4 regions of the Bacillus sp. FJAT-45066 genome follow, and region 4 is predicted to be linked to each of the others. Evidence: riboswitches for the same ligand, from Rfam matches in the RefSeq annotation. Region 4 holds a riboswitch; each other region holds the start of a gene.
What was found. Region 4 has a riboswitch for thiamine pyrophosphate ahead of CDZ92_RS05475 (acetylornithine deacetylase). Riboswitches for the same ligand answer to the same signal wherever they lie in the genome.

Region 1: another riboswitch for thiamine pyrophosphate. It lies ahead of tenA (thiaminase II); the one in region 4 lies ahead of CDZ92_RS05475 (acetylornithine deacetylase).
Region 2: another riboswitch for thiamine pyrophosphate. It lies ahead of tenI (thiazole tautomerase TenI); the one in region 4 lies ahead of CDZ92_RS05475 (acetylornithine deacetylase).
Region 3: another riboswitch for thiamine pyrophosphate. It lies ahead of CDZ92_RS13765 (ABC transporter substrate-binding protein); the one in region 4 lies ahead of CDZ92_RS05475 (acetylornithine deacetylase).

Annotation. Positions count from the first base shown of each region.
Region 1 covers NZ_NISQ01000001.1:2,179,039-2,186,690, forward strand. The annotation lists gene CDZ92_RS11045 (ABC transporter ATP-binding protein) at 1-420, opposite strand, end outside; gene CDZ92_RS11050 (ECF transporter S component) at 723-1,307, opposite strand; gene tenA (thiaminase II) at 1,325-2,008, opposite strand; TPP riboswitch at 2,205-2,311, opposite strand; gene CDZ92_RS11060 (YbjQ family protein) at 2,806-3,120, opposite strand; gene CDZ92_RS11065 (hypothetical protein) at 3,101-3,304, opposite strand; gene CDZ92_RS11070 (MFS transporter) at 3,511-4,794, opposite strand; gene CDZ92_RS11075 (transglycosylase domain-containing protein) at 5,202-7,223, opposite strand; gene CDZ92_RS11080 (universal stress protein) at 7,612-7,652, shown strand, end outside.
Region 2 covers NZ_NISQ01000001.1:2,171,340-2,178,991, reverse strand. The annotation lists gene CDZ92_RS11045 (ABC transporter ATP-binding protein) at 1-988, shown strand, start outside; gene CDZ92_RS11040 (energy-coupling factor transporter transmembrane component T family protein) at 966-1,763, shown strand; TPP riboswitch at 1,824-1,928, shown strand; gene tenI (thiazole tautomerase TenI) at 2,343-2,942, shown strand; gene thiO (glycine oxidase ThiO) at 2,953-4,074, shown strand; gene thiS (sulfur carrier protein ThiS) at 4,088-4,294, shown strand; gene CDZ92_RS11020 (thiazole synthase) at 4,291-5,064, shown strand; gene CDZ92_RS11015 (thiazole biosynthesis adenylyltransferase ThiF) at 5,066-6,085, shown strand; gene thiD (bifunctional hydroxymethylpyrimidine kinase/phosphomethylpyrimidine kinase) at 6,102-6,905, shown strand; gene thiE (thiamine phosphate synthase) at 6,902-7,540, shown strand; gene CDZ92_RS11000 (diguanylate cyclase) at 7,548-7,652, opposite strand, start outside.
Region 3 covers NZ_NISQ01000001.1:2,724,818-2,732,469, forward strand. The annotation lists gene CDZ92_RS13745 (ABC transporter ATP-binding protein) at 1-1,608, opposite strand, end outside; gene CDZ92_RS13750 (ABC transporter ATP-binding protein) at 2,124-2,858, opposite strand; gene CDZ92_RS13755 (ABC transporter permease) at 2,855-3,622, opposite strand; gene CDZ92_RS13760 (thiamine-binding protein) at 3,622-3,915, opposite strand; gene CDZ92_RS13765 (ABC transporter substrate-binding protein) at 3,935-4,936, opposite strand; TPP riboswitch at 5,046-5,153, opposite strand; gene CDZ92_RS13770 (D-TA family PLP-dependent enzyme) at 5,227-6,354, opposite strand; gene CDZ92_RS13775 (sensor histidine kinase) at 6,750-7,652, opposite strand, start outside.
Region 4 covers NZ_NISQ01000001.1:1,077,920-1,085,571, forward strand. The annotation lists gene CDZ92_RS05460 (manganese catalase family protein) at 1-615, shown strand, start outside; gene CDZ92_RS05465 (hypothetical protein) at 703-1,188, opposite strand; gene CDZ92_RS05470 (class I SAM-dependent methyltransferase) at 1,422-2,177, shown strand; TPP riboswitch at 2,327-2,427, shown strand; gene CDZ92_RS05475 (acetylornithine deacetylase) at 2,702-3,976, shown strand; gene tenA (thiaminase II) at 3,994-4,662, shown strand; gene CDZ92_RS05485 (DUF5336 domain-containing protein) at 4,745-5,128, opposite strand; gene CDZ92_RS05490 (hypothetical protein) at 5,305-5,499, shown strand; gene CDZ92_RS05495 (ParA family protein) at 5,739-6,632, shown strand; gene CDZ92_RS05500 (hypothetical protein) at 6,629-7,108, shown strand; gene CDZ92_RS05505 (class II fumarate hydratase) at 7,269-7,652, shown strand, end outside.

The DNA of each region.
Region 1 (7,652 bases), 1.1 Mb from region 4:
TATCGCTAATCTTTGCTTCATACCACCAGAAAGTTCATTAATTTTCGTATGTGGTGACTGTAAGTGTAAGCCAACTATCTGAATTAGCTCTGTTATTTTTTCATCCATCTGCTCCCGAGGAACAGCTAAATTTTCTAACACAAATGCAAGTTCCTCATCGACATATGGCATACAAAATTGTGTATCTGGGTCTTGGAACACATAGCCCCAAGATTCAGGTAATTGTAATTCTTCTGCAATCATAGGTACGTCGATTGCTTCAGGTATTAAACCAGACAATACTTGTAAAAGCGTTGACTTTCCACATCCTGATGGTCCTAGGAGTAGTATTTTTTCACCTTCATCACATGTAAAGGAAAGGTCATTAAAAAGTCTTTCTCCACCTGGATATTTCAATCGTATGTTTTTTGCTTTTATCATGATAACTCCTTTATTTGAGTCAATTTATTTACTTGGCTATGTTATGAAAGACCGCTGTTTATTTCCGTGCAAGGCTTCGCTTTCCGCGGGCGGTAAAAAGGAAGGTTATTTTCACTATCGTGAAAAAACCTACTCCCTCGGCGCAAGCGCCTGTGGGGTCTCCCGTCTCCCGCTGGACAAGGAAGGCTACAGAGCGATACATCCTTCGTAAGAAAATGCGTATGCATTTTCGAGGAGTCTCCCCCTGCAAGAAAATCAACAGCTATAACGTAATTAAATATCAACACAAAACTTTATTATAGTTATTTACTTAAAGAATCGTAATCTTCTTTGCTTGCAGGGCGAAGTAAGTTTGTAACTCCTGTCTTTTCTAGAGCTTTTACAATGACATAAGCTAGGACGCCAGCGAACAAGACAGAGCCAATTAGGCGGAATGTAACCTTTAGCATTAAATTCCATGCTTCTAGATCGAATAGATAACCTCTGTAAATATCCATCACAAAAGAGCCAAATGCAGAGCCAATTCCAGCAAGAGAAACGACTAGTAAGTCGAAACGTTTGTAACGGAATGCCATAAACACTAGCTCAGCAAATAAACCTTGAAGTACTCCGTAAACTAACACTTCTACACCAAATTGAGAGCCAACAATAAATTCACCAGATGCAGCAGCAACTTCCGCTAAAAACGCTACTCCAGCTTTTCTTATAATCAAATAGGCAACTGTTGCAGCGATAAACCACATTCCATACGTAAGTTCCTGTACTTGCATACCTGTTAATCCGACAAAGTCATAGACAGTTCCCCATAGTTTATAAATAATCCCGAACACAATTGCGATTAAGATAGTTACTAAAATATCGGTTAGTTTTAAGCCTTTATTTTTCATCTTCTTTGTCCTCTCTCTTACGCGTTTACTTTGTTAGGTCGAACTGGCCACTGCTCTAATGTGTAAGCCATTTCCCAAAAGCTATACTCATATTGACTGCTCAACATAAAGTGTTCTTTCATTCTTTCACGCTCTTCAACAGATGCTTTTTCTGCTAATTCATCTAATCTTGCAATCTGCTCTTCTACTAATTGGCGGAACCAGTCGCCACCATAAGCTGCAATCCACTCTTGGTAAATTGGTTCCTCAGGAGTTGAGCCCCTTAATCTTTCACCAATCTCGTAATATAACCAATAGCATGGTAATAGTGCAGCAATTACCTCGCCAATACCACCAGATAATACAGCCCGATACATATGAGATGTATAAGCGTATGCCGTTGGTGCTGGTTTAAATTTTTTTCTCTCATCCTCCGTAATACCTAGACGTTTTGAGAAGTTTTCGTGTAGGGATAATTCTGCCTCATATGTTCCTTGAGCGTGTGCTGCTAATCTGGAAGTTGTATATAAATCAAATGCTTTTGCACCTGCATATGCTTGCACTCTCGCGAAATGACTTAAGTAGTACGCATCTTGCATCACATAATATTTGAATGACTCTAGCGATAAACGACCATCAGCAAGTCCTGTTACAAACGGATGGTTAAAGCTTGCTTCCCAAATATGGTCTGCTTCTTGCCTAATTTGTTCTGAAAATTTCATTTCTCATTCCTCCTAAAAATAAATGTTGCCTACTAACATGGAAGTTCAACTTGAGAAGTAGTTGCGCGCACGACTACTTTCTAGTTTCCCTAGCCTATTTTCGGCAAATAAAAAACCACCTACGTTACGCATTTGCGCAAAGAAGGTGGTTGAATACACAGAAATTCGTGTTTGCTCGCACTTTTATGTAGTACAAACATTCATCCGTCCACTTCCCTACGCTCGTATTAACGAGATCAGGTTCTAAGAGTCTTAGAGTTACACTCTAATCTCAGCCTTAAGAAGGCACCCCTAGTGGTTGATCGTTAAGGACAAAAAATTTGCCCTTTAAAACTATATGTTGTTTTCTGATAATTATCATAACAGTTTTCACAAATTTGTCAAAACTTTTTTAATTTAATCGATTTCATAATTACTGTTCGTTTAGTGAAAAACGAATGTTCCGTTTTTTTAATTAGGCTATGTTAAAGGTTGCTGTTGATTTCCGTGCAAGGCTTCGCTTTCCGCGGGCGGTAAAAAGGAAGGTTATTTTCACTGCCGTGAAAAAACCTACTCCTCGGCGCAAGCGCCTGTGGGGTCTCCCGCTTCCCGCTTCTCCCGCAGGAGTCTCAGCCTTGCACGGAAATCAACAGGTAAGTATATAAATATCAACACTAAGCTTTAACACAGCCTATAATTAAATAACGTTCGATATAAAACGTAAATTATATGAAAGAATAGGTTTACTATTCGTTTTTCGTTTAGTAATTGTACTTTATGAAACTCACTCAATTGAATTAATATAATACACTTGAAACTTACTCTACTGTTACTGCTGTTCCATATGCAATGATTTCAGATGCATTTGGCATCACGTTCGATGTTTCTAGACGAACTGCAATAATAGCATTTGCTCCTTTAGCTTGGGCATCTTCTACCATTCTGCCAATTGCCTTTTGACGAGCTTCCGTCATCATGTCGGTATATCCTTTAATTTCTCCACCTACAAGTGTTTTTAGTCCAGCCATAATGTCTCTACCAACATGCTTTGATTGGACAGTACTTCCTTTTACAAAACCTTTTAATTCTTTCACTTCTTTTCCAGGTACAAAATCAGTAGTCACGATAATCATTTTCGTCATCCTCCTTCTTTTCTTTAACTCTTTCTATGATTAATAATATCATTAACGTTATGAAAGCTATTACAATAAAAGCATAAAAGTAAATGGCTACTACGATGTTTACAAAGAATAGCCCTACCCCTACTAACTGACCTACTGTGACGATCCATAATAGTAGCGATTTTATTTTTTCCATGTATGTCTCCTTTTATAATAACTGATAAGGGTTCTAGCAGTTGATGTACGCTACAGGTGCTCGCTTTCCGCGGGTGGACTCGTGAGCCTCCTCAGCGCTCTAGCGCTTCCAGGGTCTCACTTGTCACACTTTTCCCGCAGGAGTCTCACACCTGTAGCGTACATCAACTCACTATCTTTATAATCATTATTCCTTGTCTAATAGTTTTATGCGGAAGGAACTTTTTGTAGTTGTAGCAATTCTTCTGTTTCTTCTTCTTTTGCGTATTTTGGTAACGTAAAGCTGTAGTAAATCGCAACGAATAACATACAGCCACCTACAATTAAATGTAGTCCTTCGATAGATAAAATTTTCGGAAATGCTACTGCAATAAAGCCTAATGTAATAGTTTGCGATAACATCATAAGAGGACTAATCCATCCTTGGACCCGCCCCATCATTTTTGGGTCAACTATTCTTGGTAACCAGCCACCTATTCCTATATTAATGAATGGTAGAATTAATCCTACTATAACACTTAAAGAACAATAAACTATGAAATTTGTTGAATAAGCTGTTAGTGAAATAAATAGTGCTGTTATGAATAAACCAACGATAATCATTTGATATAATTTCATTTTTTTTACAAAAATAGATGCAATAATACTACCTAGAAGGATAGATAGTCCAAAAGCTATTCCAAGATACATCATCAATTGCTCATAATTATCTGGAGATATTTTATATTTTAAAATATAAGCCGGCATAACCGTTAAACCACCATTTACAATACCGAAAACAAAAAATCCAACGATAATATTTAATAAAAGTTTGTGTTGTAAAATATACGTCAATCCTGCTTTAAAATCCTTTAATACAAACTTTATATTTATGTCTTTCATGGAGTGTTTACCATTAGGCAATCTAACTTCTTCTGAAATTTTACATGCGTTAATGAGTAATCCACTAATAGTGAAAGTGACTGCCCCAACGATAATTGCTCCTTCTAATCCTATCGTCCAATAAATCCATATTCCGAGTGCATTTCCAAATAACATAAAGATACTACTAGTCATTTGGTTTAAACCTGCTGCAACTGTATATTCATCTTTTGATAAAATACCTTGAATAATCGCTCCTTGTGCAGGATGAAAAAACTTCGAAACCGCACTACGTAAAAAAAGGATTGCGAAGACTAATGGAATGGAATCAAGGTATATAGCACCAAATAATGCTAACGTTAATACCGCACATATATAGTCTGAGTAAGCTGCAATTTTTTGACGATCTAGTCTATCTGCTAATACTCCTACTAGAAAAAACACCGCTAGGGTGGGCAAAGAATACATCATTTCTGTTAGAGCGGCGTAGGCAGGTTGCTCGCTGAACCGGTCTAATAAATAGAGCATGAATGCTGCAATTCCAATAATACTTCCTAAAGTAGATGTAAACGAAGCAAAAAAGAGTTTTGAGTAATTTTCTTTTTTGAAGATCTGAATGATATTTTGCATTGTTTTCTCTCCTAACGTTACCCCTTATTTATGTATATCATATATAGTAATTGGGGTAGAAAGTAACGGTCGGAGGAATTTTTGCATATCGGTCTAGAGGATGAGGTGGAATGGTTCAGGAGGTTTTAGTAAAGGGCTGTATTAGTTCGCTGCTGATTTCCGTGCAAGGCTTCGCTTTCCGCGGGCGTGTCTAGTTTCAGCGGCTAGCTCCGTAAGTCTAGCCATGGTCATCTCGAGGGGAAAAGCACCCTCAAGCTGCCCCTGTCTTATGCTTGTCGGAGCTGAACGAGCCGCTTCAAACTTTTCGAGGAGTCTCATCCTTGCACGGAAATCAACAGGTATTAGTATTAAATTATCAACACTAACCTTTAAAATAGAATACTAAAAATAAAGAAACGCAGAGAACATTATTCATCTCTGCGTTTCTTTTTTTGTCCTGGCGCTTTCTCTTTGCCACGTTTCTTCTCTTCTTTTTTAGGCTTTTTCTCTTCCTTTTTCGGTTTTGCCTGTGAAGAAGGTTCCACACTTTTCGGTTTTGGCTGCTTATATGCTGGTAAACCGAAAGAGGATTTTGGTAAATCTATTAATGCTTCACTCATAGCTTGTTGGAATAGTTTTGCAGCAGGATTCCCCGCGCCTTGAACAGCTGGAATGTACTGATCAGGTGATAGACGATCATAACCGATCCAAAAAGCCCCTACTAATTCGGGCGTATAGCCAATAAACCACTGGTTCGATGTACCGTTGACTTGGGCACCAACAACTTGCGTAGACCCAGTTTTACCAGCTACTTCTCTTCCTGCAATTTGAGCGTTTCTACCTGTTCCGTTATCGACTACGCCTTTTAACATATACGTCATTTTTTGCACTACTTCTTCTGATGCTACTCGTTCTTTTTCTCCATCAAAGGTAGCTACTTCGTCACCGTTACGGTCAACAATTTTCTTAATTGTATGTGATTCAATGATTTCCCCTTTGTTTGGATAAATCGTATACGCTTCTGCCATTTGTTGAAGAGTTACCCCTTTATCTAAACCACCTAGGGCAAGTGCTGCTAGATTATGGTCATTTTCTGTAATCGGCAAATATAGTTTTTTGGCCATATTTATCGCAGTACTTAGACCCATTTCATGTAAAACAGATACTGCTGGAACATTATATGAATTCAACACTGCATCATACATGGAAACTTCCCCTTTGAAAGTTCTAGAAAAGTTTTGAGGTTTATAGTTTCCAAATTCAACAGGTGAATCATTTAACATATCGAACATGTCATATCCATTTTCTAAAGCTGGAGTATAAACTAATAATGGTTTAATAGTTGAACCTGGCTGCCTAGTTAGTCTAGACACTCGGTTATAGTCTTGAAATTTATTTTCTCTACCACCAATTAAAGCTAATATTCCCCCTGTTTCCGGATGAATGATTATTCCGCTACTTTGAGGTATTTCATCAGCTGAACCTTTTGGGAAATTAGATGGTTCAGCATAAATATTTTCGAGTGCTGATTGTGTTGGCTGATCTAATGCTGTGTAAATATGATAACCACCAGATAAGACTTCGCTTTCTGATATACCGTACATAGTAACAGCTTCTTGAATTACATGGGTCATATAGGATGGATATTGTACATTAAACAAAGAACTGCTTTTCGGATTAAGTTCGATAGGTTCTTCTCGTGTCTCTTCTAGTTGTTGTCTTGAAATAAATTGCTGTTCATACATTAACTGCAAAACTACGTTTCTACGGTTTTTGGCTCTTTCTTCATTTTTAATCGGATTAAGCACAGATGGGGCTGGCAGTAATCCAGCAAGTGTTGCCACTTCGTTTAACGTAAGATCTTTTGGCTCTTTCCCGTAATAAATTTCAGCTGCTCTCTTTATTCCCCAGGCACCTTCACCAAAATACACTTGATTCAAATATATTCCTAATATTTCATTTTTCGAATACTGTTGTTCTACTTTTTTAGCTAAGAAATATTCATCAAGTTTTCTTTTAAATGTTTGGTCATGCGTTAGGAAAACATTTTTCACCATTTGTTGCGTTAGAGTACTACCACCTTGAACAACTCTTCTTGCTTTTAGGTTGGTAAACATCGCTCTTCCTGTACCAACAATATCAAAACCGTCGTGCTCATAAAACCTTTGGTCTTCTACCGCGACGACTGCAAGTTTCATAATGTCTGGTATTTCTTCTGTAGCTATTCCTTCCACTTTATTAGGGCGGAATACACTTACTTGTTCACCTTCACGATCATAAATAACTGTTGCCGTTGGGAGTGGCTCTGTTAACGCACTAACATCTCTTGTTTTTATATAAAATTGCATAAAAATAAATACGTTTAAGATTAACAAGCTAGTAACTAACAAAGTCACTTTTCCATAATTCTTTTTCATTTTTCTCTTCTTGTATTCAGATCTATTTGTCATATTGCCTCCTGAAGATACAATCCTACACCTATATAATTCGTTGGGAGTTGGAGTTTTATGGGGAGTTTTTCCTTTCTCCGTGTAAAACGCTAGTTTATTTTACTACAAGATTAATACCCTATCTGCATGAATATTTAACCTATTTAGTGTAAAAATGGGATGTTTTGTGCTTTTCAATAAGGGTATTGATTTGTAAATACTATTTATTTTATTAAGTGAATCATTTTCATAATTACTGTTCGTTTAATGAAAAACGAATGTCCCCTTTATTATAATAAAAAACGTTCGATATAAAAACGTAAATTATAATAAAGAATAGGTTTAATATTCGTTTTTCATTTAGTAATTGTACATTATGAAACTCACTCAAGTGAAAGGAGAAATTATTATGCAAAAAATATTAATTCCTTATGACGGATCAAAAGGAAG
Region 2 (7,652 bases), 1.1 Mb from region 4:
AACCGCCATGCTCGACCCACAAGGAACAAAAGAATTATGGGAAACGATGAAAAAGGTTGGACAGGACAAAACGGTTATTATAGTAGAACACAAGCTAGATCATTTATTAGATTTTGTAAATAGAGTGGTCATATTTCAAGAAGATGGTACGATACTAGCGGATGGGAAAACAGATGTGATTTTTCATGATTATAAAGAAAAATTAAAAGAATTTGGTATATGGTACCCAGGTGTGTGGAAAGAATTTGCTGAAAACAATTCAAAACCAACTGCTAAGCCATTCCAAAAGGATGTACTAGTTTCGATCGATCAGCTACTAGGATTTAGAGGAAAAGTAGAAAAGATTAAAGTGGAACAAGCAAACATTCATAAAGGTGAATGGATCACGATTATTGGAGAGAATGGCGCTGGAAAAAGCACGTTGTTAGAATCTATCATGGGTTTATTGAAAACACAAGGGGATTGTATTATTCATTCAAATAACTCCAATCCGCAAGGTGGGTTAGCTTTTGTTTTTCAAAACCCGGAGTTTCAGTTTGTTACAAATACTGTGACTGAAGAGATTGCTTACACGTTAAAGATAAATAAAATAGCAGAGGGTGAAACAAAAGCGATAGTTGAGCAATTACTTAGTGAATTTCACTTAAAACATGTAGAAAATAATCATCCATATTCTTTATCAACGGGGCAAAAGAGAAGGTTAAGTGTTGCTTCATCTGTCGTCCATCATCCACAAATACTTTTGTTAGACGAACCGACCTTTGGGCAAGACAGCAAAAATACGTTTTCTATGCTTAAGTGGTTGCAAGAATTAAAAGAGCAAGGTGTTAGTATCGTTATGGTCACGCATGACGAACACATTGTGGAACATTTTGCTGACACTGTATGGGTTGTGGAGAATGGTGTGCTGTCAACGCAACTTCGTAAAGAGGAATATGTCAAAAAGCAAGAAAGGAGAGAACAACATGCAATGGTCGTTGGAAGTTAAAGAAACTTGGTTGCATCGAGTAAATCCAAGTTTCAAATTACTAGGTATGTTGCTATTGTTTTTCTTGGTGGTGTTCATACACAACATTAACATACTACTAAACATGACAATCTTCATGTTAGTTCTTTACTTTTTTGCTACAGGACATTTAACAAAAGTAAAACTTTTACTACTCATTCCTTTCCTATTAATATATCTTTCGGCTATGGCTCCAATGGCGATGTTCGGTAAGGGAGATACAACGTGGCTAAAATTTGGTTTAATACATGTCACGGAAGAAAGTTTTTATAGAGGGATACATTTAGGGTTACGCGCAACTGTATTTGGCGTTTTAGGGTTGCTTTTTGCCCTTACTACAAAACCAGTATTATTGTTTTATTCATTAATGCAGCAGTGTAAGCTACCACCTAAATATGCTTACAGTTTCTTAGCGGCAGTAAGGTTAATTCCCATTATGATAGAAGAGTTTTTAACATTACGTAAAGCGTTGGTCGTTAGAGGTGTAGAGAGTAAAAAAGGAGTAAAGGCAATGTTCTCCAAGTTGCAATTTTATAGTATCCCTTTACTATCACAAAGCATTCGTAGGGCACACAGAATTGCGGTTGCCATGGAAGCAAAAAGATTTTCAAAACAAAAAAAACGTACTTTTTACTACAACGTAACTTTATCAAAAAATGATCTTTTATATGTGTCGACATTTTTTATATTAATTTTTACTTCTTATTATTTGGCAGTTGCTTATCCTTATTTTTCAGTAACCGATGTTCGGTATTAACAGATGGATTGTTTTGAAAAGTAATAGATTTATGGTATACTAAGGTCACAATCTCATAAACATTATCACTAGGGGAGTCTATTGACTGAGATGGAAAGAACGATTTCCAGACCCTTTGAACCTGATCTAGTTAGCACTAGCGTAGGGAAGTGGCCGGACCTTTTCATCTAATCATTTCGATAAGAAGAAATATGTAAAATAAACCACTCACTACGCTAAAAAAGTAGAGAGTGGTTTTTTGTGTTTTAACAACGATGGTAATACTTATTCTAGCATTCTTTTCAGAGGAACCTGTACCAGAATTAATGAAGTTAAAGACGTAATTAAGTTTTTGTTATATGTTTAGTTGATGTTGGCGGAAGGTGTGAGACTCCTAGAAAATGCTTCCGCATTTTCTTCGTGCGATGTAACGCTCCCGCAACCTTCTTTGTCCTGCGGGATAAGCGGAACACGGGAGACCCCACAGGCGCCGTGCGCCGAGGAGGCTCCCGAGACCACCCGCGGAAAACGAGCACCTTCCGCCAACATCAACATTTAGTACTCTTGAAGAGGTAACATTTGAATTTAAAGGAGTAAAGTATGCAACTACATGTCATTTCTGATGGAAAAAAGCAAGTAGACGAACTTGTAAATATCTTTACTAGTATCCATCCACACGTCGATTACATGCACCTAAGAGAAAAGCATAAAACAGCATCCGAGCTTGTGTCCATTGTGGAAAAACTACTCGCACAAGGCGTACCATCACAAAAAATAATCATCAATGACCGATTAGATGTTGCCCATTCCATGAATCTCAAAGGTGCTCAGCTAGCTTATCACAGTGTAGATATTAAACTAGCTAGAAAAGCGTTTCCCAATCTACTGTTAGGATGTTCTATTCATTCATTAGAAGAAGCTATATATGCTGAGCAAAACGGAGCAGATTACCTTCTGTTTGGCCACATATATGAAACAACGTCTAAACAAGGGAAAATTCCAAAAGGATTAGCTCAACTAAAAAAGATAATAAACAATGTGTCCATACCAGTTATTTCTATCGGTGGAATTATACCAGAAAATGTGAAAGATATTCACGACTTAGGCGGTAGTGGTGTGGCGATTATGAGTGGAATAGTAAGTGCTGAAGATGTTGTAGAAGCAGCGAAAACATATCAAACTAGTACGCTAGTAAGATAGGAGGTACATCATGAATAAAAAGTATGACATCATCATTATTGGTGGCGGAGTAAACGGTTGTGCTGCTGCATTTAATTTAAGCAAGTTAGGCTATAAAGTACTTCTTTTAGAAAAAGACCAAATTGGTTCCAAAGCATCCAACGCTGCAGCTGGTATGCTCGGAGCTCAAGTGGAATTAACGGAGGCTGGCCCATTATTTGAATTAGCTCGGTCGAGTAGAAGTAAATTCCCAGCTCTTCAAGAAGAACTAAAAGAATTTAGTGGCATTGATATTGAACTTGTTCAAAAAGGAATGCTGAAAGTTGCCAGAACTGATAAAGAAGTAGTACACCTCAAACAAATAATCGAGGACCAACGTAATCTTGGTGAAGAAACAAGCTGGCTAACAAAAGAAGAAGTTTTAGATAAGGAAAAATCTTTAAGTGACAATGTACTTGGTGCGATGACTATTCCGAATGATGGACATGTAAACCCTATCCATTTAACAGCTGCTTTTTGCAAAAGCGCAATAGCCCTAGGAGCAGATGTAAAGGAATATGTAGAAGCTTACGAATTTCATAGAGAAGGTTCCAAGATAACAGGTGTCGTTACGAATGATGGTGAGTTTAACTCAGAACATGTCATTGTTACTACAGGTGCATGGAGTAAGAGACTTTTAGAACAGTCAGGATTGACAATAAATGCTCATCCTGTAAAGGGAGAATGTATATCTGTCTTAGCAGATAAACCAATCATATCGAGTACGATTTTTGCTACTGGTTGCTACGTTGTACCGAAAAGTGGAAACAGGCTAATAATTGGTGCAACGATGATTCCTAATACATTTTCAGAAAAAGTATCTGTTGGAGGAATGCTTTCACTAATGGAAAAAGCAACTTCGCTTATTCCAGACATTGCTAAGGCAACTTTTGAAAAAAGTTGGGCTGGTATTAGGCCGCAAACAGGTGATGAACTACCATTCTTAGGATTGCATCCACAATTTTCAAATATGATCATCGCAACAGGTCATTACCGAAATGGTATTTTACTAGCACCAATAACTGGGGAAACGATAGCGAATATCGTTAAGGGACATGAACTACCCAAGTATATGGAAGCTTTTAAATTAAATAGATTAACAGTTACTACATAAAGGAGGGGAGCAAATGAAGAAACTTTCTATTAATGGAGAAATAATGGAGCTTCCAAGTGAAGTAACAACTGTAAAACAGCTGCTTGCTCATTTTAAGCTAGATCAAAAAGTAGTTATAGTGGAAAAAAACAAAGAGATTTTACAAAAAGATTCACATGAAATGGAACATGTAAACGATGGAGATCAAATAGAATTAGTACATTTTGTTGGAGGCGGATGATTATGTTAAAAATTGGACCATACGAATTTAAGTCACGTTTATTATTAGGAACTGGGAAGTACCCAAACTTTGATATTCAAAAAGAAGCGGTGGCAGTATCAGAAGCAGATATTTTAACATTTGCTGTTCGTCGAATGAATATTTTTGAAGCAAGCCAACCGAACTTTTTAGAAAAACTAGACTTAGATAGATATACACTTTTACCAAATACGGCTGGAGCTAAAACGGCAGAAGAAGCAGTGCGAATTGCTAAACTAGCAAAAGCATCAGGATTATGCGACATGATTAAAGTCGAAGTTATTGGGTGCTGGAAAACATTGTTACCGGATCCAGTTGAAACATTAAAAGCAACAGAAGAATTAATAAAAGAAGGATTCATCGTTTTACCTTACACTTCAGATGACGTTGTGTTAGCACGAAAATTAGAAGAGTTAGGTTCACATGCCATTATGCCAGGTGCATCTCCAATCGGTTCAGGGCAAGGAATTGTGAATCCGTTAAACTTAAGATTCATCATTGAACAGGCAAATGTACCAGTTATTGTTGATGCTGGAATTGGCTCACCTGCAGATGCTGCTTATGCAATGGAATTAGGAGCAGATGGTGTGTTACTAAATACAGCAGTTTCAGCAGCAAACGATCCAGTGAAAATGGCACATGCTATGAAGCTAGGAATTGAAGCAGGAAGATTAGGTTATGAAGCTGGACGCATGGAGAAAAAACGTTATGCAACAGCGAGTAGCCCAACAGAAGGAATGAGTGTGAGCTAAAATGGAACGTTATTCCCGTCAAATCTTGTTCACACCAATAGGAGAGCAAGGACAAAGAAATATGAGGGAAAAGCATGTATTAGTAATAGGAGCTGGTGCACTCGGTACGGGAAATGCCGAGGCGCTAGTTCGTGCTGGAATTGGAAAGCTCTCGATCGTGGACAGAGACTATGTCGAGTGGAGTAATCTGCAAAGACAGCAATTATATAGTGAAGAAGATGCAAAGGCAAAACTACCGAAAGCGATGGCAGCAAAATCTAGACTAGCAGCAATAAATAGTGAAGTAATAATAGAAGCTCATGTGCTAGATGCTACACCGGATGTAATGGAACAGCTTGCGGATGGAGTGGATTTAATTATTGATGCCACCGATAACTTTGATATCCGCTTTATTATAAATGATATTGCGCATAAGTATAATATTCCTTGGATATATGGTGCTTGTGTTGGAAGCTATGGCCTCTCTTATACAATTATTCCTGGTGAAACTCCTTGTTTACAATGCTTATTAAAAGCAATGCCACTAGGAGGAGCAACATGCGATACAGTTGGAATTATTTCTCCAGCTGTACAAATGGTAGTAGCTCATCAAGTTAGTGAAGCAATGAAATTACTAACTGGTGATAAGGATGCGCTAAGAAATAAGCTAGTATCGTTTGATCTATGGAAAAATCAGTATGTTGCATTAAATGTTTCCGCAATGAAAAGCATTGATTGTCATACATGTGGAGAAACACCTACTTATCCTTATTTAGATTTTGAAAATCAAACGAAAACGGCCGTGCTTTGTGGTAGGGATACTGTTCAAATTCGCCCTGCTAGAGCCGTACAACGTAATTTGGAAGAAGTAGAAAAGGTACTTGCTTCACAAAATGTAAAGGTCGAGCAAAATCCATTTTTATTATCATGTGAACTAGAAGGTCATCGAATTGTACTATTTCAAGACGGCCGCGCTCTCGTTCATGGTACAAAAGAAATAGCCAAAGCAAAAACGCTTTATCATCGTTATTTTGGTGGATAAGAGGAGGAGGTACATGATGGTTTATAAAGCATTAACAATAGCTGGCTCTGATAGTGGTGGTGGAGCAGGTATTCAAGCAGACTTAAAGACTTTTCAAGAGCTAGAAGTGTTCGGGATGTCTGCAATAACTGCTGTTACTGCCCAGAATACTTTAGGTGTTCAAGGTGTTTATCCTCTTCCAATTGAAGCGGTATTAGAGCAAATGAATTCACTAAATGAAGATTTAAAACCGAATGCGTTAAAAACTGGTATGTTATTTAGCAGCGAACTAATTGAAGCTGTTGCTGGCAAGATTAATGAGTTTAACTGGGGTAATGTAGTAGTGGATCCTGTAATGATTGCAAAAGGCGGTGCTCGTCTTTTACAACAAGAAGCGATAAACTCTTTGCGTGACTCATTAATACCTTTAGCTACTTTTATTACGCCAAATATTCCTGAAGCAGAAGTGATAACAGAAATGACACTTGATACTATTGAACAAAGGAAAAAAGCGGCAAAACTTTTACACAAGCTCGGATCAGATTATGTTGTTGTAAAAGGTGGCCATGGTGAAGAAGATGAGTTAGTAGATTTATTTTATGATGGGAATGAGTTTCTTGAGTTAAGAAGTACTCGGATTCATACAAATCATACACATGGAACAGGGTGTACATTTGCAGCAGCCATTACAGCGGAACTTGCAAAAGGAAAGTCTGCCGAGCAAGCAATGAAAACGGCAAAAGAATTTATTCATGCGGCGATAAAGAATGAACTAGGCATTGGCGGTGGCCATGGCCCTACAAACCATTGGGCTTACAAAAAAACGAAGGTGTTATTATGAACGTAACAAAACAACATATGCAAGTTTATTTTGTCATGGGAAGTACCAATTGCTTAAAATCCCCAACAGAGGTTTTGAAGGAAGCTATAGATGGAGGAATTACTTTTTTTCAATTTAGAGAAAAAGGGGAAGGCTCAAAAGTTGGCGAAGAGAAGTTCCAGTTAGCCAAGCAATTAATGGATATTTGTCGAGCGAACCAAGTGCCTTTTGTTGTAAATGATGATATTGATTTAGCTATGCGACTTAACGCTGATGGAGTTCACATTGGACAAGAAGATGGGAATATTGAAGAAGTCCGAAAGTTGATTGGAAATAAAATCTTAGGTGTGTCCACTCATAATGTGGAAGAGGCACAAGAAGCTCAAAAAAAAGGTGCAGATTATATAGGAGTTGGTCCTATGTTTTTCACTTCAACGAAAGAAGATATTGAAGAGGTTAAAGGGCCGAGCGTTATTTCTTCTATTAGAAAAGCAGGAGTAGAGCTACCAATCGTAGGTATCGGTGGAATCTCAACAGAAAACGCTGAAGAAGTTGTTCAAGCTGGGGCAGACGGGGTAGCCGTTATTTCCGCTATATCTAAAGCACTCTCTCCTAATAAAGCAGTTATGGAATTAAAGAAAAAAGTAGCAAAATAACCTAGAGTTATTTTGCTACTTTTATTTGATTTCTTCCATTATTTTTTGCAAGATATAAAGCATCGTCAGCTAATTGATAAAGTCTAAAGTCATCTTTATACCTTGTATTGTA
Region 3 (7,652 bases), 1.6 Mb from region 4:
TAAGTCTGCTTCCATCGCTGTTGTCACTTTTTGGGTAATGATTAGAGTTGTGCAACGGTAATCCTTTAAAGCCCTTAACAGTTTTCCTTCTGTTTTTAAATCTAGCGCGCTTGTGCTGTCATCTAGCATTAAAATTCTTGGCTTTCTAACTAGCGCTCTTGCAATGGAAAGACGTTGTTTTTGTCCTCCAGATAAGTTAACTCCTTTTTGACCTAACTTCGTATCATAGCCTTTCGGTAACTTAGAGATCGTTTCATGAATCTGTGCCGCTTTTGTTGCTTCGATGATTTCTTCCATCGTTGCGTCTTCTTTCCCCCAAGCAACGTTTTCCTTCACGGAACCTGTAAACAACAATGATTCTTGAGGAACATAACCGATTAATCTTCTTAAAGTATCAAGCTTTAAATGTTGAATGTCATGTTTACCAATCTTAATCGTTCCATTATTTGCTTCGTAAAGCCTAGGTAGCAATTGAAACAGTGACGTTTTACCAGAGCCTGTTGCGCCTAAAACTGCCACAGTTTCCCCGTTTTTTGCTTCAAATGAAATGTTTTCTAACACAAGACTCTCGCTCCCTGGATACGTGAAAGAAACATCATCAAACTTAATGGTCATGTCAGTTAATCCGCCAGTTGTCTTATCTGTTTTTTCTGCATCGACAATATCTATGTTTTCATCTAAAACATCCACAATACGGTGCGAAGATGCTTTAGCACGAGAAAATGCCATGATAATAAAAGAGAAAATGGACAGCGCACCCGTTATTCTAGTTGTATAGTTAATGATGGCAACAATTTCTCCAACTCGTGCTTGGTCATTTTGAACGCCAATATTCCCGTACCAAAGCACAGCAAGAATCGTTAAGTTCATTAGCAAAAGTAAAATCGGCATCGTAATTTCCATTAAACGTAGAGCTTTTACGGTATCATTTTGCAAGCTTGCACTAGACTTTGTGAATCGTTTTCCTTCGTGATTTTTGCGTATAAAAGCTCGAACAAGTCTAATGCCTGCTAAATTTTCTCGCATTACGTTATTTACTGAATCTAGCTTTTCTTGCACGCTTTTGAATAATACTGATCCTTTTCTGAATACCCAAAATAAAAATAAAAATAGAATCGGGACAGTTATCACTAAAAAGAAAGCAAGCTTTGCATTTACAATGAGCGCCATGATTACTCCACCAATAATAATTAATGGTGCTCTCAACATAATTCGCAAACTCATGAATACAGTGTTTTGTATTTGCGTCACATCATTTGTCATCCTTGTAATGAGTGATGATGTTGGGAAGAAGTTAAAGTTAGAGAAAGAGAATGACTGTATTTTTTTATAAAGTGCATTTCGCACGTCAAATCCAAAACTTTGACTTACGTGTGCTGCAAAAAATGAATTTATAATACCAGCAGCAAAGGCAACAAATGAAAGCCCAACCATAATGCCTCCCCAATACATTACGACCGACATATCGCCTTGCATAATTCCGTCATCGATTATTTTCGCCATTAGCAATGGATGAAATAGCTCTACAAATAATTCCACAAACATTAAAAATAGAGCAATTGCCACAGCTATCCGATATGGCTTTAAAAAAGATAAAATTTTAACCATGATGTAAAATCCCCCATTTTAGGTGTTAGGTGTTAGCTTTTACATTAAAGGCTTAGTTAAAGTTCGCTGTTGATTTCCGTGCAAGGCTTCGCTTTCCGCGGGCGGTAAAAAGGAAGGTTATTTTCACTGTCGTGAAAAAACCTACTCCTCGCCGCATTCGCGACTGTGGGGTCTCCCGCTCCCCGCTTTTCCCGCAGGACAAGGAAGGCTACGGCAGCGATACATCGCACGAAGGAAATGCGTATGCATTTTCGATGAGTCTCAGCCTTGCACGGAAATCAACAGGTATTTGTATTTAAAATCAACACTAATCTTTAACATATCCATATTAAAAGTCACAACTATAGTTAGTAGCAAGATGTTTTGATATACGAAAATCTCGAATTAATATACAACTATGATACTCCTTTTTTATTATTTTTTAAATAGTTTGATTACTTTTTGTGGAAAAATATTTCGTGGGGCGAATTAAAAAAGATAGCACAGAGGACTCTACACTATCTTTCCACTTTTTATTATTCACCTTTTAACGAATTATAAATCTTCCTTTTCCAATCTAAAAAAGTAGGCTCCAAGAGTAATTCTTCATTACGAGGTCTAGGAAAAGGGACTTCTATATCCGCTTTGACGGTCGCAGGTTTGTTAGACAAAACGATTATTCTATCGGATAAAAACAATGCTTCTTCAATGTTATGAGTCACAAACAAAATGGTTTTTCTATTGCTTTCCCAAATGTTCATGAGCCACTTTTGCATATCAAGTCGAGTTAGCTCATCAAGTGCCGAGAAAGGCTCATCTAAACAAATAACCGGTTGGGGGCTTAGAAGTGCTCGAATAAAAGCAACTCGTTGTTTCATTCCACCTGATAATTCGTGAGGATAGGCGTGCAAATAATCACCTAGACCTGCCTTCTTAATCATCTCTTCAGCCTTTTCCTTATCTACTTTACCAACGATTTCTTGTCCTAACACCACATTTTGTAGCACTGTTCTCCATGGCAGTAAAGCCGGGGATTGCGGCATGTAGCTTATCATTCCTCTTTTGTTTGTAATGTTTTTCCCACTTAAAAAAATGGCACCTTCATCTGGTGATAGTATTCCACCAATAAGATGAAAAATGGTACTTTTCCCACTACCTGAAGGGCCAAGAATCGAGACGAACTGTTCTTTTTCAATGGTGAAATTCAAGGAAGAAATGACTTTATTTTCTCCAAACGATTTTGTAATATCTCTCATGACTAGATGACTCATCTTTCACCCCCACCTTTTTCTTTCCAACGTACGAACCATTTCTCCAACAAGAAAATTATCGCAAAAAACAATAAGCTAATAATCATAATCGTAAAAATGGCCACAAACACGCGATCTGTTCGGAATGAAGAAGAGGCTAGTGTCATGTAAACGCCAATCCCACGCTGCGCACCGAGCCATTCTGAAATAACAGCACCCATTACGCTATAGGTTGCGGAGATTTTCATGCCCGAAAGAATAGAAGGTAAGGAGTACGGTAATTCTACTTTCCAAAATAGTTGCCGATTCGATGCACCAGCCATTTTCATGTAATGTTTTAGTTCAGGTGCTGTTTGACGAAAACCATCTAGTGCCGCGATTGTAATGGGAAAGAAGCATACGAGCGTGATGACAATCATTTTTGGCAAAAGCCCAAATCCAAACCATATGACTAAAAGTGGTGCTAAAACAATGATTGGCACATTTTGCGAAAGGATAAGCAACGGGTATACGGATTCACGAACGATAGGTATTAAATGTAAAATGATTGCTGTTATAATCCCGATGCTTGCTCCAATCGCAAAGCCTAACACTGTTATTTGGACGGTCGATAACACATGTGGTTGAAAATTTACCCACCCGTTCCAAGCTTCCGCAAAAATTAACGATGGCGCTGGTAATAACCATTTTGGAACTTCAAAAAAAGTAACAGCCAGTTCCCATAAAATGAACAAAAGAAGGAGAACCAAAAATGGCCTCCAACTTTTTGTAAAAATATTTTTCATCATCCGTCATACTTCTCCGTTAATTGTCCTATTGTGATGCCTGTTGGCTGATACAAGACTTTTACTTGAGAGATTACGTTGCTACTTCCTAGCTCTATCATTCGCACGTTCATTTTTTCAATAATAGAAAATAACTGTGCCATATCGCCTTCCATTGTTGTTTCTAACGGCCCTACGCGATATGCCACACCTGAGTCTTCAATAATTTTAATAGCTTCATCTACATAAGGGATAACGTTTTCCCCTTTTTTTGTTTTCGGAATGATTTGAATGCTTACTAATGCATTTGCCATTTTTATTTTCTCCTCCTACTTACTCTGGAAGAAACTCATTAGTGAACGCTGCTTCCGCATCTAATTCACCTTCTAGTAGATCGTTTTCTATCATCCACTGTGCATAGTTCTCCCAAACTTCTAATTTTTGTTCTCCCCAACGTGGTGCGTCATTTTTATATTTGTCTGCTAACCACTTTTGGCTCGCTGTTACTAATTCCGCATCTAAATCAGGTACGGCAGCAATTAGTATTTCTGCCGCTTCTTCTGGGTTTTCGATTGCAAATTCATATCCACGAGAAGCCGCCTTTATAAACGCTCTAACTACATCGCTTTGTTCATCTATCATTTTTTCATTGGTAGAAAGTACGGGTGTGTAGTAATCAAGTGCATCGGAATAGTCTGTTAAATACACCATATTAATTTCTTCCCCGCGCAACTCTGCCTCTACACCTGTCCATCCGTAATAAATCCAAGCAAAGTCAATGTCACGACGAACAGCCGTGAAAAAGTCTGCATCTCCCATGTTAATAAATCGTACTTGTTCCACATCTGCATCTCCATCATTTTTCATTATGGATGCGATAACGGATTTTTCAACGGGAGCTCCCCACCCACCATAAGATTTTCCTTCAAAATCTTTCGGTGATGTAATGTTTTTTTCTGCAGGTGAAGCAAATCCAGATGTATTGTGTTGGATTATTGCTGCAATCGAAACGATTGGAATGCCTTGCACTCTAGCTTCTGTAATGGCTTCCTGATAGCTTACACCAAAGTCCGCACGGCCCGCTGCAACTAATTGGTCAGCCCCTGCTTCTCCAGGAAGTAATATTTCCACTTGCAAACCTTCTTCTTCAAAATAACCTTTTTCTTTTGCTACATAAAGACCCGTATGGTTCGTGTTCGGAGTCCAATCTAACACAACGGAAACTTCCTTTAACCCTTCCGCTCGGTTCTTATCTGCAGGCGCTGTGTTGTTGTTCACGTTTCCACAACCTACAAGCAAAACTGACGCCATTAAAATTGCGATCCATTTTTTCATTCTGTATTCCTCCAATGTTGGTTTGAGGTACTAAACGTATGTATCGTTTCTTTTCCATCTCATACAAAAAGCCTAGGACTGCTTTACCTAGGCATAGTTTTAACATATTTAGAGTAGATTATATGTTTCCTACGCTGGTATGAGCCAGATCAGGTTCAAGGGTCAGTGCCTTCGGACACAATCTCAGCTAGCCTACCTAGCCCCCCTACATGTTTAGTATTCTCTTTTTGAAACAGTATTATTATATCACTCTAAAGAATTTAAGCTAGTATTATGATGTTATTGTGATGTTATTGTGATGCTCCTCTTGCATCTACTTTCCAACAGTCTTTAATTACTCCATCTTCATGTACGTAAAACTCATTGAATTGGTTCACAACCGTACAAGCATGATTAGGAATAATTTGGACTTTGTCGTTTAAAGTTAAAGCCGTATCTTCTTTGAACGTTGCTACACCATGTTCTTCGGAAAGCCGCTCGATTGTTATGTTTGAGTGACCATTGATGTGCCCATGCCCTTTTACAGAAGCGTTTCCATGTGCACCTTTATCAAGGCACAGTGTTTTGCTTCCAGCATCTAATATGATTCTACCTTCCTCTTTATACGTTCCGACAACAGACGCAAGCACCGTCAGCGCACAATTTTTTCTTTCGGTCACACCTAAGCCTACTTGAATTTCATCGAAAAAAACGCTGTTGCCTGGTCTTACCTCTGTAATGCCATTTACTGCCCCAGCCATTTTATAAGTAGGGGTGGAGCCAACACTCCTCGTTTTGATTTTTATCCCCGCTTTTTCGCATACAGCCGCGCTAGTTAACACCGCCTCTGCTTCTGCTAGAGCAATTTTTTCTATTTCTTGTTGGGAAGTGGCAGCATACGAATGTCCCGCATGTGTAAAGATGCCGCCAAGAGTTAGCTTTGATAGCAGAAGTATCGCTTGAGCTAATTCAAGTGCTTGTTTACCAGGCTTAACACCACAACGGTTCAGTCCACTGTTCACTTTTATCCAAACTTCTATTGTATTTGGCGTTTTCTCTAGATGTTTTTGTAATAATTTTATCTGTTCCAAGCTATCTACAGAAACTTTGAGTTGTGACACTGTTGCGAGGAGGTTTATTAATCGTTCTATTTTAGTAGGACTTGAGATCGGATAAGCGATGAGAATATCCTTTATCCCCGCTTTTGCCATAATTTCGGCTTCGGCAATTTTAGCTGTTGTGATGCCAACTGCACCTGCTTCTAGTTGAAGCTTTGCGATTTCGATGGATTTATGTGTTTTAATGTGAGGTCTTAATTGGATGTTATGATGTTGGGCAAATGTTGCTGTATTTTGGATATTTTTTTTTAGCTTTTTTAGGTCGACTAGTAATGACGGAGTGTCTAGTTGGCTGATTGATTTTCCGATTAATGGGTTCATTAGGGCGATCAGTCCTTTCTACGTATAAATAAAATGGTAAGCTTCATTGGGGAGTTTAGCAAGTTTGGCGTTGAAGATTAATTTTGGATGCCATTTTTGTATGACTTTCTTGTCTTTTTGGTACTTTATGCAATTCTATATGTACTTTTTAATGTTCTATCGCTACTTTTTAAGGCCTCTATCTATACTTTTATTTTCCATCGATACTTTTTTGAGTTCTATCGCTACTTTTCAGAACTATAATAAACGCTTTTTCTTCGGTGACACAGCTAGGTTTATCCACACCATTTATCCCCTATAAGATAGGAAGTAAATGGTATATCACATACAATCTTTTTTAGACTCTTTATTGAACTTACAAAGGACTTACCCATCCATTCAGGGTAAGTCCTTTGTTATGTTAGAGGCAATATAATCCGGAAAGTCGTCCCTGACTCGGACGACGATAGCAACTCAATGCTACCGTTATGATTTTCTATAATTCTTTGAACAATTGTTAAACCTAACCCAGTACCTGATTCTTTTGAACTTAAAAACGGATCGAAAATGTTTGCTTTTATTTTCTCAGGAATACCTGGTCCCTCATCTGTAAACAGAATCTCATAATTATCTTCATGCGCATAGGATTCGATCGTAATCATACCTTTACCTTCCATCGCTTCACTACTATTACGAATGAGATTATATAATACTTGTTTCATCTGTTTCGGATCCACTTGAAATGGCTCTTCACTTAAATGCAATGTAATATTCAATTCGTTTTCTGCAGACTCATTTATTAGAGGTAAAATCTCTTCTAAAATAGATGCCAATTTTTTCGTTTTCACTATTGGTGCACCTGGCTTGGAAAGCATTAACATCTCCTCGATAATGGCATTAATTCGATTTAGTTCGCCTAGCAATAAAGGGATATGGTATTGTGCATTTTCCTCTTCTTTGAAAGATTGATTCATTAACGAAATAAAACCATGTATAACAGCAAGTGGATTACGAATTTCATGAGCCGCCCCTGCTGCTAACTCTCCAACTAATGCAAGTTTATCGGATTGCTGTATTCTTCTTTCTAGCTTTTCTATCTCTGTAATATCAACGAAATAGGCAATTCTACCAATCTCTTGATTAAATTGGTTTAATAGTTTGGAATGGGACATTAATAAATTGTAAGTCTTATCTTCTGTTTCATACGTTACCTTTTTATTTTGACATTCGTGATCTGAAACAATCATCTCCCAAAACATTGCGTTTTTCGTAGCATCTTTACGGACAAGCTTCTCCACTTTTGTTTTGTCTATATTTAA
Region 4 (7,652 bases):
TTAAATGATACCGGTGGAGATATGCCAGGTAATCAAGCTTCTGATGGTGCTCCTTTAGATGATGTAATCCAAGCGGGTGCAAACCCACATCATTATATTATTGGAGCTAAAGCTTCGCTACCTGTTGATGCGGGCGGCAACCCATGGAATGGATCATGGGTATATGATCATGGAAATCTTGTTGCAAACCTACTAAATAACGTCGTACTTGAATCCACTGGTGTTCTTCAAAAATCAAGGATTTACGAAATGAGCGATAATAAAACATTAAGAGAAACGATCGCGTTCTTAATTGTTCGAGATAATGCCCACCAAAATGCTTTTGCAAAAGCTCTAGAAACATTAGGTGTAGACTGGGGCAAACTTTTTCCGGTCCCAAATTATGATATAAACAAATATCCAGAATGTCGCAAATATGTGGAAATGGGCTTCCATAATGCCCAATTCAATTTCCGATTAGATGAGACGAGAATGGGCGAAATATTCCAAGGTACAACTCCGAGCAGAAATGGTGGGAATTTATCAGTCATTGCACCACCAAATGGATATCCTGTACCAGAAATGCCTGATATGCCTAACGAACATGCTCCAGGCCTTTATGATTTAAATAATTAAATAGTGCTAATTTTGGGACGGGGTTTCCTTCACATGGTAAGGCTCAATTGGCCACAAATGTAAAAGAAACCCCGTCCCCATTTTGCACTACTTCCAATCTAATTTATCAATAATTTTTTTCATCTTTTCATAGTAATCATTGCCGTTTATGACAAAATAACGTCCACCACTTTTTGCTGAGATGGCGATACGGTCGCTTTCATCAAAGCTAATCAAAATGTTATTCGTCCACAGTTTACCAGGCTCTCTCTCGTTACTAACCTTAATTTCTAACCTGTATTCTCCATCCCATCTTTCTCTCGCATTTATTTCCCGTCTTAACCATAAGCCAGAGAAACTTTTAATCATTTCTTCTATTAGTTCTTCATCTTCCGTTGTTACTTTAGCAATTTCTTCAGAACGGCTGTAACGGTCTTTTGGTGGTGCATACTTTGTGACAGTAACACTTCTAATAACGGTGTCTTCATTAAAACGTTTCGAAATAATTGCGTCAGATGTGTTTATGTTGATAAAAATAATGAGGGCAATAAAAGCAAGGAAGACTGTACTGATGATAATGGTAAATTTCTTCATATACTTTGTGACTCCTTTCTATTCTATTGTAATATTAACATATATTGGCTATTATTTTAGTTTTTTTCAAATTTATCCAATGTTTTGCTCTTAGTAGCAATCGTCTATAAACCTTTCTATTTATTAATATGTGATTCTACTGATAGGAATGTGGTGAATGTTGTCGAATTACATAAATGTAGAGAATTGTTAATGAAAAACTCGAAAATAGCGATTTGATTTGGAGGAAAAGTGTGAGTATCGATATTATTAAACAAAATAAGAAAAGTTGGGATACAGTAGCCCATCATTTTAACGGGGTAGATGCTTTACCTAGTTATGGGCCATTTAGCCAAAACGAAGAGGAATTAAGATTATTTAAAGAAATTAAAGGTAAAAAAGTTCTTGATATTGGTTGTGGAAGTGGACATTCTTTACGCTTTATGGCTGAGAAGAAGGCTAGTGAACTGTGGGGTGTTGATTTATCTGAGGCACAAATAAAAACTGCAAAAGTAACTTTAAACGGATTAAATCCTCACTTGTATTGCGCACCGATGGAAGAAGAAATTGAAATACCTAAAATGTATTTTGACTATGTGTATTCCATATATGCAATCGGGTGGACGACTGATTTGCCAACTACTTTTCAGTTAATTTACTCCTATTTGAAACATGGTGGAAGTTTTATTTTTAGTTGGGATCATCCATTATACACTCACTTAGTAAGTAAAGATGGACAACTTTATCTCAATGGATCTTACCAAAATGAAGGTTTTACAACATACGAAAGATTTAAAGGGGAAGAGGCACCTGTCGTAATTCCTCAAAGAAAGGTTAGTACATATATAAATGAATTGATTAAAGCAGGCTTCACCATTGATCGTGTGATAGAAAGTGAAGTATCGGTAAAATATGAATCAGTTGAAGAAGCAGTATCGGATCGTTATTATTCCTTATACAAAGCAAGAAGATTCCCAAGCACGATGATAATAAAAGCTACAAAAAATTAAGTGTAGCAATTTAAGGAATGGGATTCTTTCACGTGATAACTGTCTATTGGCCAGAAATGTGAAAGAAACCCCGTCCCCATTTCTCACTTCCCAGTTCTCACTTGTAATCGCTAACATAATTTGCTAAAGTTTAATTATAATAGAATATTTTTCAACACTAGGGGTGCTTTTTAAGCTGAGAGAGACTATTGTCTTAACCCTTGAACCTGCTCTAGGTAATGCTAGCGAAGGGAAGTGGAGTAACAGGGATAGTACTGTCTTTTTAAAACCCAAACCACTTCTTTATGCAGAAGTGGTTTTTTTAATTGATTCAAAAGTAAGATTATGTTAAAGGCTATTGTCGTTTTTTAATAGTATCTAGCTGTGATTGAAGCGCATGTCGGAGACTCCTGCGGGAGAAGCGGGGAGGGGGAGACCCCGCAGGCGAAGCCGAGGAGGCTCCCGGCCCGCCCGCGGAAAGCGGAGATATGCGCGGAAATCAACAGCGGTGCTTAACAGAGCCAAAAGAAAAAGGAGGTAATACATTGAAGCATAATGTAGATGAACTTATCCTACTTGTAGAGGAGCGACAGGACGAATTAGTGGACTTACTTTGTAAACTAATTCAGTACGAAACTCCAGCACCACCAGCAAGAAATACAGCGGAAGCTCAGCGTTTTATTGCTGGATTTTTACAAGAAAAAGGTTTTGCCATTGATACATGGGACGTGTACCCAGGTGATCCGAATGTTGTCGGAGTGCTAAAAGGAACAAAATCAGACCAATATAAAAGCCTTATTATTAACGGTCATGTAGACGTTGCGGAGGTAGATGAGTCAGAAGAGTGGGAAACAGATCCGTTTACTCCTATCGTAAGAGATGGTGTTGTAATAGGTCGAGGTTCAGCCGATATGAAAGGCGGACTTGCAGGAGCTTTATTAGCGATTCAGCTTTTGCATGAAGCGGGGATTGAATTACCAGGAGATCTGACGTTTCAGTCTGTTATCGGAGAAGAAGTAGGAGAAGCGGGAACTTTACAATGTTGCAAAAGAGGTTACACGGCAGACTTTGCGCTTGTCGTCGATACTAGTAATCTACAAGTGCAAGGTCAAGGTGGAGTCATTACTGGTTGGGTAACTGTGAAAAGTAAGCAAACACATCATGACGCGACAAGAAAAAATATGATTCATGCAGGTGGAAAGTTATTTGGTGCAAGCGCCATTGAGAAAATGATGAAAGTTATGCAAGGGTTGCAAGAGTTAGAAAGACATTGGTCTGTGATGAAAAGCTACCCAGGATACGAGCCGGGAACTAATACAATCAATCCAGCCGTGATTGAAGGTGGTAGGCATGCCGCATTCATAGCCGATGAATGTCGTTTATGGCTAACGGTTCACTTTTACCCTAATGAAACATATGAGCAAGTAGCAAAAGAGATAGAAGAACACATACATCATGTTGCTAAGGCAGACCCGTGGTTAAGAGAAAATCCGCCAACGTTTGAATGGGGAGGCTCTTCTATGATAGAAGATCGTGGTGAGATTTTTCCTTCTTTAGAAGTAGATCCTGAACATAAGGCGGTTCAAATGTTGTTAAGTTGTCATGAATCGACGCTAAGAGAACAGCCTGTATTAAGTGTTTCCCCAACCGTAACGGATGGAGGTTGGTTTGGCGATGCCGGTATTCCAGCAGCGATTTATGGACCGGGCGAGTTAAAGCATGCTCACTCCATTAATGAACAAGTTTCCATTCAACAATTAGTTGATTATACGAAGGTTCTTTTGCGGTTTATTTTAGATTGGACTCATACAAAAAAATAGTTTAGGAGATGAAGAAAATGAAATTTACAGATCATTTACAACAGAAATTAGAAAATATTTGGAAGAAAAATCACACACATCCGTTTGTTGTGGAAATGGGCAATGGAACGCTTGATGCGGAGAAGTTTCGTTTTTATATGATTCAAGATTACCTTTATTTAATTGATTACGCGAAGTTGTTTGGTATCGGAGCAATTAAAGCAACGGATTTACAAACGATGGAGAAATTTGCGGCATTAATGCATTCCACTCTACATGAAGAAATGGCTCTACACCGAAGCTATGCGGCTCGTTTTGGCATTTCTTTAGAAGAGTTGGAAAATGCGGAAGCTTCGCCTATTACGTTAGCTTATACGCATTATATGTTACATAAAGGCCAAAGCGGAACATTAGCCGAACTAGTGGCTGCATTATTGCCTTGTATGTGGAGTTATTGGGAGATTGGTAAAGAACTAAGCGAGATTCCTGGAGCTGCCGCGCATGAACTATACGGAGAATGGATTAGCATGTATAGCTCAGAAGAATTCGGAACATTAGCGAAATGGTGTATCGAGTTAATGGATCAATTAGCTGAAGGAAGAACAGAAACAGAACTCTTAGAATTAGAAGAAATTTTCTTAAACACAACACGTTTTGAATACATGTTCTGGGATATGGCGTATAACAATCAAATGTGGCCAGAGTGATGTGAAGTAAGGACGGGGATCTTTTCACACAAAATGGAGTACTTGACCTCAGAATGTGAAATAAACCCCGTCCCCATTTCTCCTAAGCTTCTCTTTTAAAATGCATATACCATGAAATACTCTTCGAAAATAGCAAGATATAAACGGCTACTCCGTACACAGTTATGGAGATCGCTTCCCATACAATCATTCCAGTTGTTCCATGGTTAGACCAAATGAATAGGATTCCGACTAAAATTCCACCGAGTAAAAAGATGACATTGATGACTTTCGCCCAGAGGTATCCTTTATGTATGAGAGATAAAATAAGCGCGTATATGCCTAAAAAGATTGCATCAATAATCGCAACGCCTAGCGTATGGTCGTTTAAAGCTGCATAGACAAAAATTGAAATAAATCCATGAAACACTAGTAAGCCAATAACAGCTGATAATACCTTTTTCCCTTGTTCTTCTATATTCTCCATCTGATTTGCTCCTTCTATATTTTTCCTAATTACATATATTCTATATTTAAGGAAGAAATTCCTTGTCAGTCATGTATACGTTCATATAAACCTTAGGAATACTTTGTATATAGTTTATTGTAGAATAATGCTATAATCATGGAATGCGTTTTGTGTCGGGAAGGAGTCAGTGAATTATGAAATTCTTAAAATCACAAATGAAACAATTAGTAAAAGATAATGAAGAACTACAAAAGAACTTAAAAGAGTTAATAAGTGAACACCAACTAGAAAAAAACTTTGCCTTAAAGGCTTTGTACCATTCCAAAGTAGCTGAAGGCGGAAAATACCAACAGGCATACCAAGCGTTAGATGATCCAAGTAGAAAATAAATCTATACACAGACTACAAAAAGACAAGCCAAATCTTTGAGGCTTGTCTTTTTGTATGTTGTGAAATTGGGGACGGGGTTTTTATCACTTTTTCTCATGTTTAAGATATCACACCGTTAAACAATCAATAATTAAATATACGTCGTTTCCGCAATTTCTCCAGTGAAAAAAATCTAATAAGAATATTTTAACTCGTCCTTCGTTATATATGGTAAAGGATACCAATGACACTAAAGGGGATGACAGAACTGAAAGCTAGAAAAATCTTTATCGGCAACTACAAAGGCGGTGTAGGTAAAACAACAAGTGTATACTACCTAGCTCACTATTTAGCAAAACACTACAAAATCTTATTAATTGACCTAGACCCACAGTGTTCGTTAAGTGAAGTGTGTTTGAAAAGTACAGAGAAAGACTTAATCGATTTAGAGGATGACGAATCGTTAAACTATGTATTTGATATGTACCTTCAAGCGAAGAGATTACATCACACGAGGTTTTCCTTGAATACAGAGACGTTGATTAAAAACTGCATGAAAAATCATCCGAACATCGATTTTATTCCATCGAACCTGTTCTATAGTAATGGTGGTTTAGACGAAATAGCGATGGAAATGACAACGGAAAAAAACGGACTAGAAAATCTCTTTATCCTCCATAACTTTATTCAAGACCACCAATTAGAAGCAAAATATGATCTTATTATGTTTGACTGTCCTCCAACTAACAATCTCATTACCCAAAGCGGCTTTTTATTATCAGACTATTATTTAATTCCAACAATTATGGATAAGGTGAGTGCAAAAGGTGTAGCTCACTACATAAAGATTGTAAATAAAATCTATGATAAATATTGTTCCAACAAGGAATATTCTCATTTTGTAAAACTAATTTTCGGGGAGAAGCCGAAACTATTAGGAATTTTTGAAACGATGCGAAAAGGTACATCTCTACCTCAAGGACTAGGGGAGTTGAAACATTTAAAAATGTATAAAACGGTCATTAAAGATTTAAACAACATATCAGACGCGATGTCCAATGGGGGTATCAGCGAAGAACAGTATAAGTATAAAGAGTTAGCAATGGAAATCTTAAGAGAACTAGATCCTAGTTTAATAGAGGTGAGAGTATGAAGAAAGAAGATGCCATAAAAACTTTAACAAAGTGTAAGAGAATTTTAGAAACAGTAGATAAAATGTTACTTGCACGTGATATTCATATATTAGAAGAAGTTATTGTCGCGATTAAAGATGGAGTAGGCCAAGAAACCAAGATTGCTAATAAAACAAATAAAAAGGAACCTTTGAACGGAAAAGCATTTTTACAAGATTTATTAAATTATTTGCCACCTGCAGAACTATTGAGAAAATACAACTTGAATCTTCCTACCGCATTCTTAAGTGAAAGTAAGAATGTACTTATTTCTTGGAAAGAACTTAATAAAAACGAAAAAAGCAAGTTCAAAGTGAATGAATTACGAGCCATTTACGTACTCATCAATGACAGTGCAGCCTACAAAAAATCATGGACGAAAAAAGCATTAGTAGAAGAGATTGATAGTTCTGTAGCTTCCTTGCTACGGAGTGAGAGATTGACAAAGGTATTGTGAGTAGAGGTGATGGAGTGTAGGGTTGCGTTATTTATCCGACACTCCACTAATTTTTGTCGTAAACCCTGAGGGTAATTACAAAAATCCTATTTCTCTTTCGTTTTAAATAGAAAGCAAATGGAGACAATAGAACTAATGTTATTTTACGAGGAGATAGAACATGACTTTTTCAAATTCATATCGGATAGAGAAGGATACGTTAGGAGAAGTTAAAGTCCCAATTGACTCTTATTATGGTGCGCAAACACAGCGTGCGGTGGATAATTATCAAATAAGTGGAAGAAAACTATCGCGATCGTTTATCAAAGCACTTGGAATTATTAAAGCTTCAGCGGCTAAAACGAATATGGAAAATGGCCTCCTTCAAGCGTCTTATGCAAATGCCATTATAAAAGTTTCAGAAGAAGTAGCTGAAGGAAAGTTAGATCACCATTTCGTAATAGACGTTTTCCAAGCAGGAGCGGGTACTTCACAAAACATGAATACTAATGAGGTAATCGCTAACAGAGCAACAGAGATTTTAGGAGAAGAACTTGAAGGTCTA